Regions from separate parts of the Oceanobacillus sp. HCA-5259 genome, predicted to be linked through region 2. Evidence: riboswitches for the same ligand, from Rfam matches in the RefSeq annotation. Region 2 holds a riboswitch; the other holds the start of a gene.
What was found. A riboswitch is a leader RNA that binds a small molecule or an ion and turns the genes downstream of it on or off. The one in region 2 is predicted to bind glycine.
Positions count from the first base shown of each region.

Region 1: it holds a riboswitch for glycine, as region 2 does, so the genes downstream of both, WKU33_RS13065 (phosphoglycerate dehydrogenase) here and gcvT (glycine cleavage system aminomethyltransferase GcvT) in region 2, are expected to answer to the same signal.

Region 1 is NZ_JBBKBV010000024.1:43,335-49,985, reverse strand. Features, by position in the region: gene WKU33_RS13080 (deoxynucleoside kinase) at 1-462, opposite strand, end outside; gene WKU33_RS13075 (deoxynucleoside kinase) at 459-1,100, opposite strand; gene WKU33_RS13070 (multicopper oxidase family protein) at 1,631-3,175, shown strand; gene WKU33_RS13065 (phosphoglycerate dehydrogenase) at 3,345-4,544, opposite strand; glycine riboswitch at 4,672-4,747, opposite strand; ZMP/ZTP riboswitch at 4,844-4,926, opposite strand; gene WKU33_RS13060 (protein adenylyltransferase SelO) at 5,258-6,651, opposite strand, start outside.
Region 2 is NZ_JBBKBV010000016.1:47,085-53,735, reverse strand. Features, by position in the region: gene gcvPA (aminomethyl-transferring glycine dehydrogenase subunit GcvPA) at 1-849, opposite strand, end outside; gene gcvT (glycine cleavage system aminomethyltransferase GcvT) at 862-1,983, opposite strand; glycine riboswitch at 2,177-2,270, opposite strand; gene WKU33_RS10675 (DEAD/DEAH box helicase) at 2,408-4,060, shown strand; gene WKU33_RS10670 (YqhG family protein) at 4,062-4,847, shown strand; gene WKU33_RS10665 (YqzE family protein) at 4,844-5,026, opposite strand; gene comGA (competence type IV pilus ATPase ComGA) at 5,172-6,176, shown strand; gene WKU33_RS10655 (type II secretion system F family protein) at 6,121-6,651, shown strand, end outside.

The sequences.
Region 1 (6,651 bases), on a different contig from region 2:
CCGCTGGCGAATACGACCAATTATTTCATCTAAAGATCCTTCCAAATAAATCAATAAATCTGGGTGCGGGAAATATGGCGTCATGACCATCGCATCGAATAGGTTTTTATATGTTTCATAATCCGTAGGTGACATTGTTCCTTTTTCGTAATGCATTCTCGCAAAAATTCCAGTATCTTCATAAATCGAGCGATCTTGAACAAAACCGCCACCGTATTCAAATATTTTCTTTTGTTCCTTAAAACGCTCCGCCAGGAAATAAATTTGTAAATGGAAACTCCAACGCTCAAAATCCTTATAAAAGCTTTCCAGATATGGATTATGATCCACTTTTTCAAAAGATGTTTTAAAATCGAGTGCCTCCGCCAAAGCTGTAGTCATCGTCGATTTCCCAACACCTACTGTACCGGCAATCGTAATTACTGCATCATTCGGTATACCGTATTTCTCTCTCCAATTCATTTGCTTGCTCCTTTAATTGTCAGCTGTTCGTTAACTATGTTTAAAATTTTTTCCAGATGATCCTGATTTTGCATGAAATCCATCTCATCCCCGTTAATCCGAATTAGCGGGATATCGGGATTTTCTTTTTCAAAGTCGTTCATGAATTGTTTATAATCCAGCGACAGTTGCTGTAAGTACTCCGATTCAATATTTTTCTCGATTTTTCTTCCCCGCTTCCTAATTCGTTCCATAATCGTATCGAGACTACCGGTTATATAAATGACAAGATTAGGTTGCGGCATGTCCTTCGTTAAAATCTCATAAATCTGCCTGTATTTATCAAACTGACCTTCATCTAAAGTCCGTTTTGCGAATATCATATTTTTCGCCATATGATAGTCCGCCACGACCGGATGACCATGCTTCAAATAGTCCTTATCTATATCTTCTAACTGTTTATATCGATTACACAGGAAAAACATTTCTGTTTGAAAACTCCACTCATTTATATCTTCATAAAATTTGTCAAGAAAAGGATTCTCACTTACAATCTCTTTCAACAAATGAAATTCAAAATGACTGGCGATCTTTTTTGCAAGTGAAGTCTTACCAATACCAATTGGACCTTCAACTGCAAGAAAAGGTACCTTCGTCATTATTATTCCTCCTTCAAATTAGATCCTTCATATTTTATCATACTTCATATGTTCCAACCATCACCATTAAAGTGAAACTTCATTTAATAAGAGGAACTTTTTATTCCCCACTAAATGGTATAGTTGAACGAATCGAGCTACTACCGGATGTTAGATCTTTCCACTTCGTATTAATGTGTTTCTAAAACCCTGAAGCATGATACATCAATACATCCAGCCTGTTACACTCGATAGTCGCGGCTACTTTCATAGCTATATAGTACATTCGCCTTTCCCAATTAAAAATTACTGCATTTACTATTATAAGCTCAACTTTCGTAACCTGAAACACAGGATACATCTTAAAAAAATTGAAAGAACTTCCATTCAGCGTAAGTGAAACTTTCATTTAGGCCCACAGTTTATTTAAGGAGAATGCCTTTTGTTGCAATACCATGCCTAACTATACACATCATCGACTATAAATCCCTGGTAAGATTGATTTTTTCAGGAGCGAGAGTTTAGTTATAAGGAAGATTTGAGGTGAAAGAATGCAACGACTGGAAAAATTTGTGGATCCTCTACCGCTTTTAAACACACTTCAACCAAGTAAAAAAACAAGGAATGGTGCACATTACGATATAACGATGGAAGAATTCCGGGCCAAATTACACCGTGACTTGCCGCGAACCACATTATGGGGATATAATAGGCAATTTCCTGGACCGCTGATTGAAGCATTCCGTGATGAACCGGTATCTGTAACATGGCATAATGAGCTGCCGAACAGACATATCCTCCCCGTTGATACGTCCATCCATGATTTGGATAAACTCCCTACCGTCCGTACAGTTGTCCATTTACACGGGATGGAAACAAAGCCAGAAAGCGATGGGCATCCTGATGCTTGGTATACAAGAAATTTCCAAGTTACAGGGCCAACATTTACACAACGGACGTTTCATTATCCAAACCATCAGCGCAGCAGCTTACTTTGGTATCACGATCATGCAATGGGACTGACAAGGCTCAATGTATATGCCGGGCTTGCCGGAATGTACATTTTACGGGATAAACATGAAGCATCCCTAAACCTCCCAAGTGGTGACTACGAAATTCCATTAATGATTGTCGATCGGAGCTTCCATCCAGACGGCTCCTTATCCTACCCAGCGCAACCAAATGACGCTGATCCCAATTTACCGAACCCTTCCATTGTGCCAGCATTTTTAGGAGATACAATTGTTGTAAACGGAAAAATTTGGCCATATTTGGAAGTAGAACCTCGGAAATACCGTTTCCGTATTTTAAATGGCTCCAACACGAGAGGTTACCGGCTGTCGCTTGATAATGGAGAGGTTTTACATCAAATCGGCTCAGATGGCGGGCTGCTTAGAAAACGCGTCGAAATGGAAGAAATCGGGCTGCAGCCTGCCGAGCGTATCGATGTCATCATCGATTTTTCGGAATTAGAAGGCCAAACGATTATACTAAAAAATAATCTTGGACCAGGTGCTGATCCAGCTGACGGAATGGGAGAAATTATGCAATTCCGGGTTACAGAAAAGCTAAAAAGTAAAGATACGAGTAATTTACCTGTTAACCTTTCCTATGTCCCTTCCTTAAAACAAGATGAAATTAAGACGGTCCGTTATTTAAAACTAGTTGGTTCCACTGATGAATATGATCGTCCTTTACTGCTTTTAAATAATCTGAAATGGCATGATCCAGTTACGGAAAATCCACAGTTAGATTCGACAGAGATTTGGGCATTCATAAACACAACCAACTTCTCCCATCCAATCCATATTCATCTTATTCAATTTCAAGTGCTGGATCATCAGACCTTTGATCTTGAACGATTCAATGAAGATGGGACCCTTTTGTTTACAGGAGCACCACAAGCTCCTCTTGCGAATAATCGCAGTTGGAAAGATACAATTGAAGTACCCGCTGGAACGATGACCCGCGTGATTGCAAATTTCGGTCCCTATACCGGTGAATACGTCTGGCATTGCCACATCCTCGAACATGAAGATTATGACATGATGCGCCCGTATCGCGTAATTACAGATGAAAGAAAGGACAAAAAATAATGAAACCGGCTGGAAAAACTAACACATTCCAGCTGGTTTTCATGCTTTCCATATTGATTTTGATTGATAAGAGTCAGAACGGACATAAGCGCTAGAATCTCTCACAACATCTTGTTTAAAATTTTCCTTTACAACGAAAAAATGGGACAGAGCCTCTGTCCCATTTGGATTAGATTGTGCGAATTCGGATTACATCCTCGATTGTATTAATTTCGGCTTCCATTCCTGGAATGACGTCCCCGTTCACTTTCTCGTCAATATCAATCATCGTATATGCCAAGTCACCACGGCTTTTGTTAATCATTGCCGCAATATTTAGACCCCTTTTAGAAATAATCGCACTAATTTGGCCGAGCATATTCGGTACATTATGATGGAAAACCGTAACCCGGCGCTTTCCTGTATAAGGAAGAAACGCATTCGGGAAGTTCACCGCGTTTTTAATATTACCTGTCTCTAGGAAATCTCTCACCTGGCGAGTTGCCATTCGTGCACAATTTTCCTCTGATTCAATCGTTGACGCACCAAGATGGGGTAATGTTATCGCATTTTCCATATGAAGTAAGCGATCATTAGGGAAATCAGTAATGTATTTACCGACACGGCCCTTCTCCAGAGCCACTTCAAGCGCATCTTCATCGACAAGCCCGCCACGCGAGAAGTTCAGAATATGGACGCCTGGCTTCATCTGTTCAAAAGCTTCCCTATTTAGCATACCTGCTGTCTCATTTGTAAGGGGAACATGAATTGTGATAAAATCCGCCTGTTCAAATACATCTCCAAGAGACATCGCACGCTTAATATTCCGGGATAGTTCCCAAGCCGTATCAACAGAAATATACGGGTCAAACCCAATAACATCCATATCAAGATTCAGTGCATCATTAGCAACCATCGCTCCAATTGCACCAAGTCCAATGACGCCTAGCTTCTTCCCTTTCGCCTCACGTCCGACAAATTGCTTTTTCCCTTGTTCAACGAGCTGCGGTACTTCTTCCCCTTTGCCTTTTAAATCTTTCACCCAATCGACTCCGTTAAACAGGTTACGAGAGGATGCCATAATAGAAGTAAGCACGAGTTCTTTTACGGCATTCGCATTTGCCCCAGGAGTATTGAATACAACAATACCTTGATTGGAACAAGTATCAACGGGAATATTATTCACACCCGCGCCAGCACGTGCGATAGCTTTTAAATTTCCACCGAATGCCATGTTGTGCATCGGATAACTCCGGACAACAATTGCATCCGGATCATTTGCTTCATTATCAATCGTGTAATCTTCTTCATTAAATATTGCGAGGCCTACCTCAGCAATATGATTCAACGTTTTAATTCTTTTTGTTTTGTCTAAAGTTATTGTTGTCATCTCTCTACTCTTTCTCCTTTTTACTCTTACTTTTCTTTCTAATCTCCACAACGCAGCCTAGAAACATAAAAAGAGACTGGAAAAAACCCCAATCTCAGAAAGATCTAGAAAACAACAAATAAACCTTTGTTGTTCTTCTGTCCTTTTGCCTGAGATTTTGAACCCTTCGGCGATGCATATGCATTCTCTCCAGAAGCCGCTCCCGTTATAGTGTCACCCATAACATTCGTCGCTTTTGAATATTCTATTCATTCAAGTCGCCTCCTTAAACATAAAAAGGCAAGGAGTTAAAAATCCCTTACCTCTGCCCAGGCGATCGACATGATTTCATTATGTGCTCCCCCGCGGTGGTCTCCGCGTTTCGCCAGTTACACATAACGTTTCAATTGTTGATGTTATCTTATCAGAATTAAATTATTTTTTCAATGGATAAACAGGGATTTTTTAAAGTTTTTCAATAATGGTCTTTCCCATTATAGACCGTCTCTTATATAATGTATTCACATTATTGTAGTTGTTTCGAAAGGGTGGACTTTTTGAATATTATTATCGAACCAGATTCGTTTAAAGGAAGCTTATCAGCAATGGAAGCAGCTAAAGCGATAGTCTAATGGGACTCCTTTTATGGATGGAAGAAGAAATTATGCGTTGTAAGGAGAATGTGATAAAAAAGAGAAAGAAACGCGCTTCATTATTACGTTTCTTTCTCTTTTTTACGTCCCGCAAAATGTTTGATAAGAAGTTCCGGTGTCATAATTTCTTTTCGCAAATTCCTTCTGTTCATCTGTATGGGCAAAGGGATTTTTCAAGAGATGAATTAATTCTTCTGCTGGCGTATAATCTTCCTTTTGAACAGCCGCTTCGATGGCGTCCTCTACCCACTTATTTCTCGGAATCAATGCTGGATTATGCTCATACATAAGCTTGTTGCTTGCTTCCTGCGTCTCGCTTTGTATTTTGATCCTTTCCTGCCATTTGATTTTCCACTTTTTAAATTCATCCATACGTCCAAGCGGAAAATCTTCTTCTTTGCCATAAGTTAACGCTAAGAACGTATTCGTATAATCGGCATGATAATGTTGCATCAACGTGAGCAGTTCTTCAATGAGGGCTTCATCCCCTTCTCTTTCACCAAATATCCCGAGTTTCTGTCGCATCCCTTCCAGCCAATATTTCTTATATAAAGGACCAAATTCTGAAATAGCTTCTTGCGCATATTTCAAGGGTTCTTCCTTGCTCCTTCCGAGTAAAGGAAGCAGTGTCTCTGCAAAGCGCGCCAGATTCCATGCGGCAATGCTCGGCTGATTCCGGTAGGCATAACGCCCATTCACATCAATCGAACTGAATACAATATCCTGATGATACGCATCCATGAAAGCACATGGACCATAATCAATTGTTTCACCGCTGATCGTCATATTATCGGTATTCATCACGCCATGAATAAACCCGACGAGCTGCCATTTCGCGACTAATTGCGCCTGCCGATCCAACACGTTTCTCAAAAAAGCGAGGTACGGATTTTCCGCATGTTTTACTTCTGGATCATGCCGCTCAATTGTATAATCAGTAAGTTGCACAAGTTCATCTATTTCACAGAAGTGGGCTGCAAATTGAAATGTACCTACCCGAATATGACTGGAAGCCACCCTCGTCAAAATCGCACCCGGGAGTATCGTCTCCCGGCGAATCCCTTCCCCTGTCGTCACTACAGCAAGGCCCCTTGTAGTAGGGATATTTAAGCCATGCATCGCTTCACTAACCATGTACTCCCTAATCATTGGCCCAAGTGCAGCCCGGCCATCACCACCACGGGAATAGGCTGTCCTCCCTGCACCCTTCAGCTGGATATCGAAGCGTTTGGAGTCAGGTGTCACTTGTTCCCCAAGCAGTACCGCACGTCCATCACCGAGCATCGTGAAATGACCGAATTGGTGACCGGCATAACTTTGAGCTAGCGGTATCGCATTTGGCGGGAGAGCATTTCCCCCATAAATAGCGATTGCTTCATCACTTTGCATTTCTTCATTATTGAGACCAAGTGCTTTTCCAAGTTCCTCATTATAAAAAACAAGTTGAGGATTCGCCACCGGGTTCGGCCTCAATT
Region 2 (6,651 bases):
TGCAAAATATCCACAATGCGGGCCGCCAAACTGGGCTGGTATGCCAAACACTTGCGTATCCCCGACGACGATATCTGCTCCGAATTCACCAGGTGGTGTCAAGTATCCGAGCGCAAGTGGATTACTAGAAACGACCATCATTGCTTTTTTATTGGAATTGAGCAATTCACGTACCTTTGCTAAAGGCTCTACTTGACCAAAGAAGTTCGGATATTGGATGACGACACCAGCTACATCATCATCGAGTTCTCTTTCAAGTGCTTCTAGATCCGTTAAACCATCTTTATGATCTATCTCAACAACCTCCACATGTTGGCCGGTAGCATATGTCTTCACTACTTCCCGTGATTCAGGATGAATTGCGTTTGAAACGAGTACTTTTTTTCTTTTTGTATGGGCGGCAGTTAAATTAACTGCTTCACCTAACGCTGTCGCACCATCATACATAGAGGAATTGGCAATCGGTTGGCCGGTTAATTCAGCAATCATTGTCTGAAACTCAAAAATCGCTTGCAGTTCCCCTTGGGATATCTCCGGCTGGTATGGTGTATATGCAGTATAAAACTCGGAACGACTGATGACATGGTCTACAACAGAAGGTATATAATGATCATAGACCCCTGCTCCCAAATAAGACGTATAATCCTTTAGATTTACGTTTTTATTGGACATGGCAGTTAATTCTTTCATTAGTTCATATTCATTTTTAGTAGGCTTTACGTTCAGTTCCCCTTTGAAACGAATTTCCTCTGGAATGTCCGAAAACAGTTCATCTGTTGAATCAATACCGATTACATCAAGCATTTCTAATTTATCTGATTCCGTCATTGGTAAATAGCGAAATCCCATCTCCAATCCCTCCTAATTATCTCTTTTATAAAATGGTGTAGGTACTACTTTCGCTTTCAGTTGCCGTTTCCTTACTTGAATCAACAGTTCTGTTCCAATTTCTGTATAATCCGTGTCAAGTAATGCACGGCCAATATTTTTCTTTAAAGTCGGTGATTGTGTTCCTGTCGTGATATGTCCGATTACTTTTTCTCCGTCTTCAGATAGAACTTCATAATCGGTTCTCGGGATCCCTTTGTCTATCATTTCTAGACCGACAATTTTTCTTTTCGGTCCATTTTCAACCTGTTCTTTTAAGACATCCTTCCCAATGAAATTAGCTTCTTTAGCAACTTTAACCGCAAAAGTCAAACCTGCTTCAATAGGCGTAATTGTTTCGGAAAGTTCCTGCCCATATAACGGCAAGTTTGCTTCAAAGCGCAGTGTATCTCGAGCCCCGAGACCAGCTGGTACAATTCCTGCTTCTTTCCCAGTCTCTAAGATAAGATTCCAAAGCTTTCCTGCCTCTTCAGGCGCAACATAAATTTCAAAACCATCTTCACCCGTATAACCTGAACGGGAGACTATCGTCCCTTGTTCAATCCCATGAATTGCAACATGCATTTCAAATCGAAAGGCTTTAATTGCAGCTAGGTTTGTGTCGGTAAGTTCTTGTAAAATAGCTTCTGCTTTCGGTCCCTGAATGGCTAGAAGACTATATCGTTCCGATTCATCAACAATCGCAACTTCATTTGATGCATAATTATTATGTTTCTTTAACCACTTTAAATCTTTTTCAGTATTAGCAGCGTTAACGACGAGCATGTAATGGTCCTCTCCTAGCATGTAGATGAGTAAATCATCAACTACTCCACCGTTCTCGTTACAAAGAAATGTGTATTGTGCTTTCTTCGGTTCCAGCTTACTTATGTCATTCGTCGTCATCGTTTGAAGAAATGCTACCGCCTTACTTCCTTTTACAATAATTTCTCCCATATGGGACACATCAAATAGGCCTGCGCTTGTTCTAGTTGCGTTATGTTCTTCTTTAATCCCCGAAAACTGTACAGGTAAATCCCAACCTCCAAAATCAATCGTTTTCGCCCCATACTTTTCATACTCCGAAAAAATCGGCGTACGTTTTAATGGTTCCATCTCCATCACTCCCTCTGAAGTCAATAAAAGATTTTATATTCTGACATTAACAATATAAAAAGACAGAGATTTCCTTATGTGTAAGAAATCTCTGTCCTTCTACCAGAAAGTTGCGTAAGAACATGCCAGGTTTCCCTTCCGTTCCTACTTGCTTCTTGGGTGGTTTACGATATGTAAACGCTCTCCAGAGTTGTGTCCGATAAGAGTCTTTTTGCCTGAGAGATTCGTCTTAAGCTTGCTCCTTCGGCGTTACATTAAGATCATGTAAGCTCTCCCCTTATCTTCATCCACAGCATATATTTTTTTATAATGGTAAAACTAAGTCTATCATAAGAAATCCTCTACCTTTGCATTGAATATACCATAATATTTAAAAAAGGTATAGTGAAATCCAAATTTTATTTAGATACTCGGGGTGTAACATATGGATTTGGTACATTTGAATCGTAATCAGACTTTTATAAAAGAATTAGAGGAACGGCTTGACAGTGATGGCCCGTTTAGTTCCTTTCAGTTGTTTTCGCTCGCCTATCAGGCAGAACAGGCAAGGATCGTCCCTTCTTTTCACGGGTTAAGAAGTTTGGATTTTTTACCGCATATGTCTTTTCTTGACCATCAGCTGGAAACAGCTCTAGAAGCAATCGAAAAAATGAATGGCAGGGTTATACTTGCTGATGAGGTTGGTTTAGGAAAAACTATTGAAGCAGGGTTGATTTTAAAAGAATATATGTTGCGGGGTCTCGTTAAAAATGCATTAATCCTTGTTCCTGCCTCCCTTGTGAACCAATGGGTGAATGAATTGAATACGAAATTCTATATACCTGCTGTCAGTCACCGGAAACATCATAACTGGGAAGGCAATACTATTCTAGTTTCTTCCCTTGATACTGCTAAACGAACTCCACACCAAGAAGTGATTCTAGCAAATGAGTATGACTTCGTTTTAATTGATGAGGCGCATAAACTTAAAAACCATCAGACGAAAAATTATCAATTTGTACGGCAGATTAAAAAGAAGTATTGCCTGCTGTTGACTGCTACGCCAATTCAAAATGATTTAATGGAGATATTCAACCTTATTTCGATTTTAAAACCGGGTCATCTAGGAGATGTTGCCTCGTTTAAAGAGAAATATTCCGGAAATAAGGGAAAACAAGAAGCTGACGCCTATCTGAAACAACTTATTGAACGGGTCATGATCCGTAATACGAGGGAAAATACAAATTTAAAACCATCGAACCGGGTTATCGAAACCATTCTCGTTGATTTTACAAAGGAAGAAACAGAAGTCTATCAACAGTTAAATAATATGCAACGAGGGCAAGATATATTTACAAAGATTACATTACTGCGAGAGATCTGTTCTTCTAGAGAGGCTTGTTTTCTGTCACTTCAGAAATTACAAGAAACAAACACCCCAGATGAAGAAATCCATTCCATCATTCAAAAAATCAATGAATTGCCAGCCCATTCAAAAGCATTAAAAACAGTTGAATTAATTGAACAAATTGGCAATGAAAAAGTAATTATCTTCACGGAATACCGGGCAACCCAATTGTATTTACAATGGATTCTGCAGCAGCACGGGATTAGTTCTGTACCATTTCGGGGCGGCTTTAACCGTAGTAAGAAAGATTGGATGCTACAGCTTTTTAAAGGAAAAGCACAAGTATTAATTGCTACCGAAGCAGGAGCTGAGGGTATCAACCTGCAGTTTTGCCACCATATGATTAACTATGATTTACCATGGAATCCAATGAAAATTGAACAACGGATTGGTCGAATCCATCGGTTTGGTCAGGAAAATGATGTGAAGGTATACAATCTTGCTGTTAAGCAAACGATTGAGGAACATATTTTAAATGTACTATATGAGAAGATAAGACTATTTGAAAACGTGATCGGCGAGCTTGATGCAATTCTCTCTGATTTGAATATTCAAGATATGGAACAGGAAATAGAGACCATTTACAGAGAGTCCGACTCATTAGGAGAAGCAGAGATTAAACTTGAGAACTTAGCATCCATCGTCCATAAATTGGCTGATGACATGAATGAAAAAAGTGTAGGTGAATAAAATGGCAATCGTAAACATCGAACAATTTATGATCGACTTTTTCAGTGCATATCAATGTAAGCTTTTGAATAAAGAAAATGGTGTCTTACAAGTAGAGTTAACAGAGGAATTGGATAAAGTATTAATGAATCGTCCATTCTATTGGCATTATATGCAAAGCCTTGGGCAAAAAGGAGTACCAATGACGCTCACACTCATTACGAACCCGGAAAAACGAGATCAACAAGGGGAATGGATTGATATAGGCAGTCCCAGGCTGCAACAGATATTCAACCATGTCACACATCACGAAAAGTATACATTGCTCTTCCAAGAAGTGAATACCGATAAAAATACACCTCTTTACCCATGGTTACTCGCGAACTTTAAAGTAAGTTATCGAGGCAGACAAAAGAAGGAAGAGATTATTTCATTAGGAATTCAACTTGTTACCGGAAAAGTTATTGTAAATATGATGGATGAATTAATTAAACTCAATTTGAAACAGCAAATATCTAATTTTTGTTATACGATCTCGCCAATTATTACGCTCGCAAGCGGTTATAAACGGATTGAAAAAATCATCCAACATTATGTTGAAAACCAACCGAAAGAGTGGATCAATGAAGCGATTGAAACACGGAATGAAGAAATCGCCCTCTTAAAACAATTTTATAAAGACGATTTGGAGAATGATATTGTTAAGAAGGAATTGGAAGAAATTCATAATCGGTATACTCCAGAGATAGCAATTGATGTAACAAGCGGAGGATTAATCTACCTGCTCCAACAATTTCCCGAAGTTTAAGCCCGCCTTCCTTTTATAAACAATTTAAATGAGAAAGGAAGGATTCCGAACCAGCGATTCAACACAACGGATTCTTCTTGCTTGTCGGTTTTCCTCCTTTCCTTCCGCTCCTCCCGCGGGCTGTTCATGTATTTAACTATTTCCTCTGTTATAAATTTCAAATAATTATTAGTCGACATTTTGTACCTCCTCCTATTTTTTTAATAGCTTTTACGACTAAATTATATTTATACAAAAAAACAAAAAATAAAGCAGGAATATCTTATTACATGTCGAATCATATAATTTAAAGGAGGTGACGACTAGTTGAACCCGGCATTACCTTTGGTTAAACAGATAATGCAACAAGCAATCAAGCAACATGCTACAGACCTTCATTTCTTGCCCGCACAAAAAGAAACGAACATCCATTTCCGTATCCAAGGCAAACGAAAACTTTTTCGTACGATCCCAACGAATCAATATGAGCTTTTACTCACCTTTTTTAAATTCACGGCAGGTATGGATATAGGAGAATCAAAAAAGCCCCAAGACGGCAGTATTGCCAATATTTTCCCGAACCTCGGTAAACATACATTAAGATTGTCAACCTTACCGCTCCTCGTTTCGGAAAGTTTGGCGATTAGGATTTTACCACAAGAAGATTCCCTTCCACTCGATGAATTATTTCTATTCCCTTACCAATTGAATAAACTTAAAGAATTAGCGAGTGCACGTTCAGGCTTATTTTTAATTACCGGACCAGCTGGTAGCGGAAAGTCGACAACGCTTTATGCCTTAATCCATTTTCTAATGAAAGAACATTCCTTTCAAGCTGTGACCCTTGAGGATCCTGTTGAAAGACAAATGGATGATGTCATTCAAGTGCAAATCAATGAACAAGCAGGGATTACGTATCAAGCAGGATTGAAGGCTGCATTACGGCATGACCCGGATTTATTGATGGTTGGAGAGTTACGAGATGAATCAACTGCACATTTTGCATTACAGTCATCCCTGACAGGTCACCTTGTTCTTAGTACACTCCATGCACGAAATGCTGTTGGAACAATTTACCGACTGCTTGATATGGGCATTAAACAACAAGACCTGCTTCAATCGCTAATAGCTGTTGCATCTATTCAATTAATTCCAATTCAGCATAAAGGCACTGTTCGCCGGGCAGCGATATTAGAATTGCTTGAAGGCGACAAGTTAAATGACGCAATCCAAACACATCTTGATATTGGACAACATGGCACTAATTCTTTTGATCATTTAAGGAGGAAAGCATATGCTTATGGCTTCTCCCCTGAAGCTTTTCGTCAAGAAACAACGAAAATTACCTGAAACAATTCAAATCAGATTTTTGAAACGTGTAGAACGTTTTTTAACAAATGGTTATTCCTTACAAGATGCACTCGAAGCGACAGCTTGGGATAAGGACCTGGCACCTATTTCACAATACTTTTTAGTAAAATTAAAAGAAGGTGCACGGCTTGATAATATTTTCGAGAGCGCTGGCTTCCACCCTGCTATCAGCTCCTTTCTTTATTTTGTCCATGCGAATTCTGATTTGAACGAGGCAATAAGAAAATGCTTGGAATTGGTCGAGCATCAATTTCAAAACGTCCGCAAATTTAAGCAGATTATTCGTTACCCTCTATTTTTACTGCTTATATTCTCCGTTGTTTTGTTTTTTATTAATCACCGTGTACTACCCGCATTTCAAACCTTATTTACTTCATCTCCCGAAACGCAAACAACAATCAACATTCTAAAATGGCTGATGGACTTTATTCAGTTTTCCGCTATTTCCATCGTA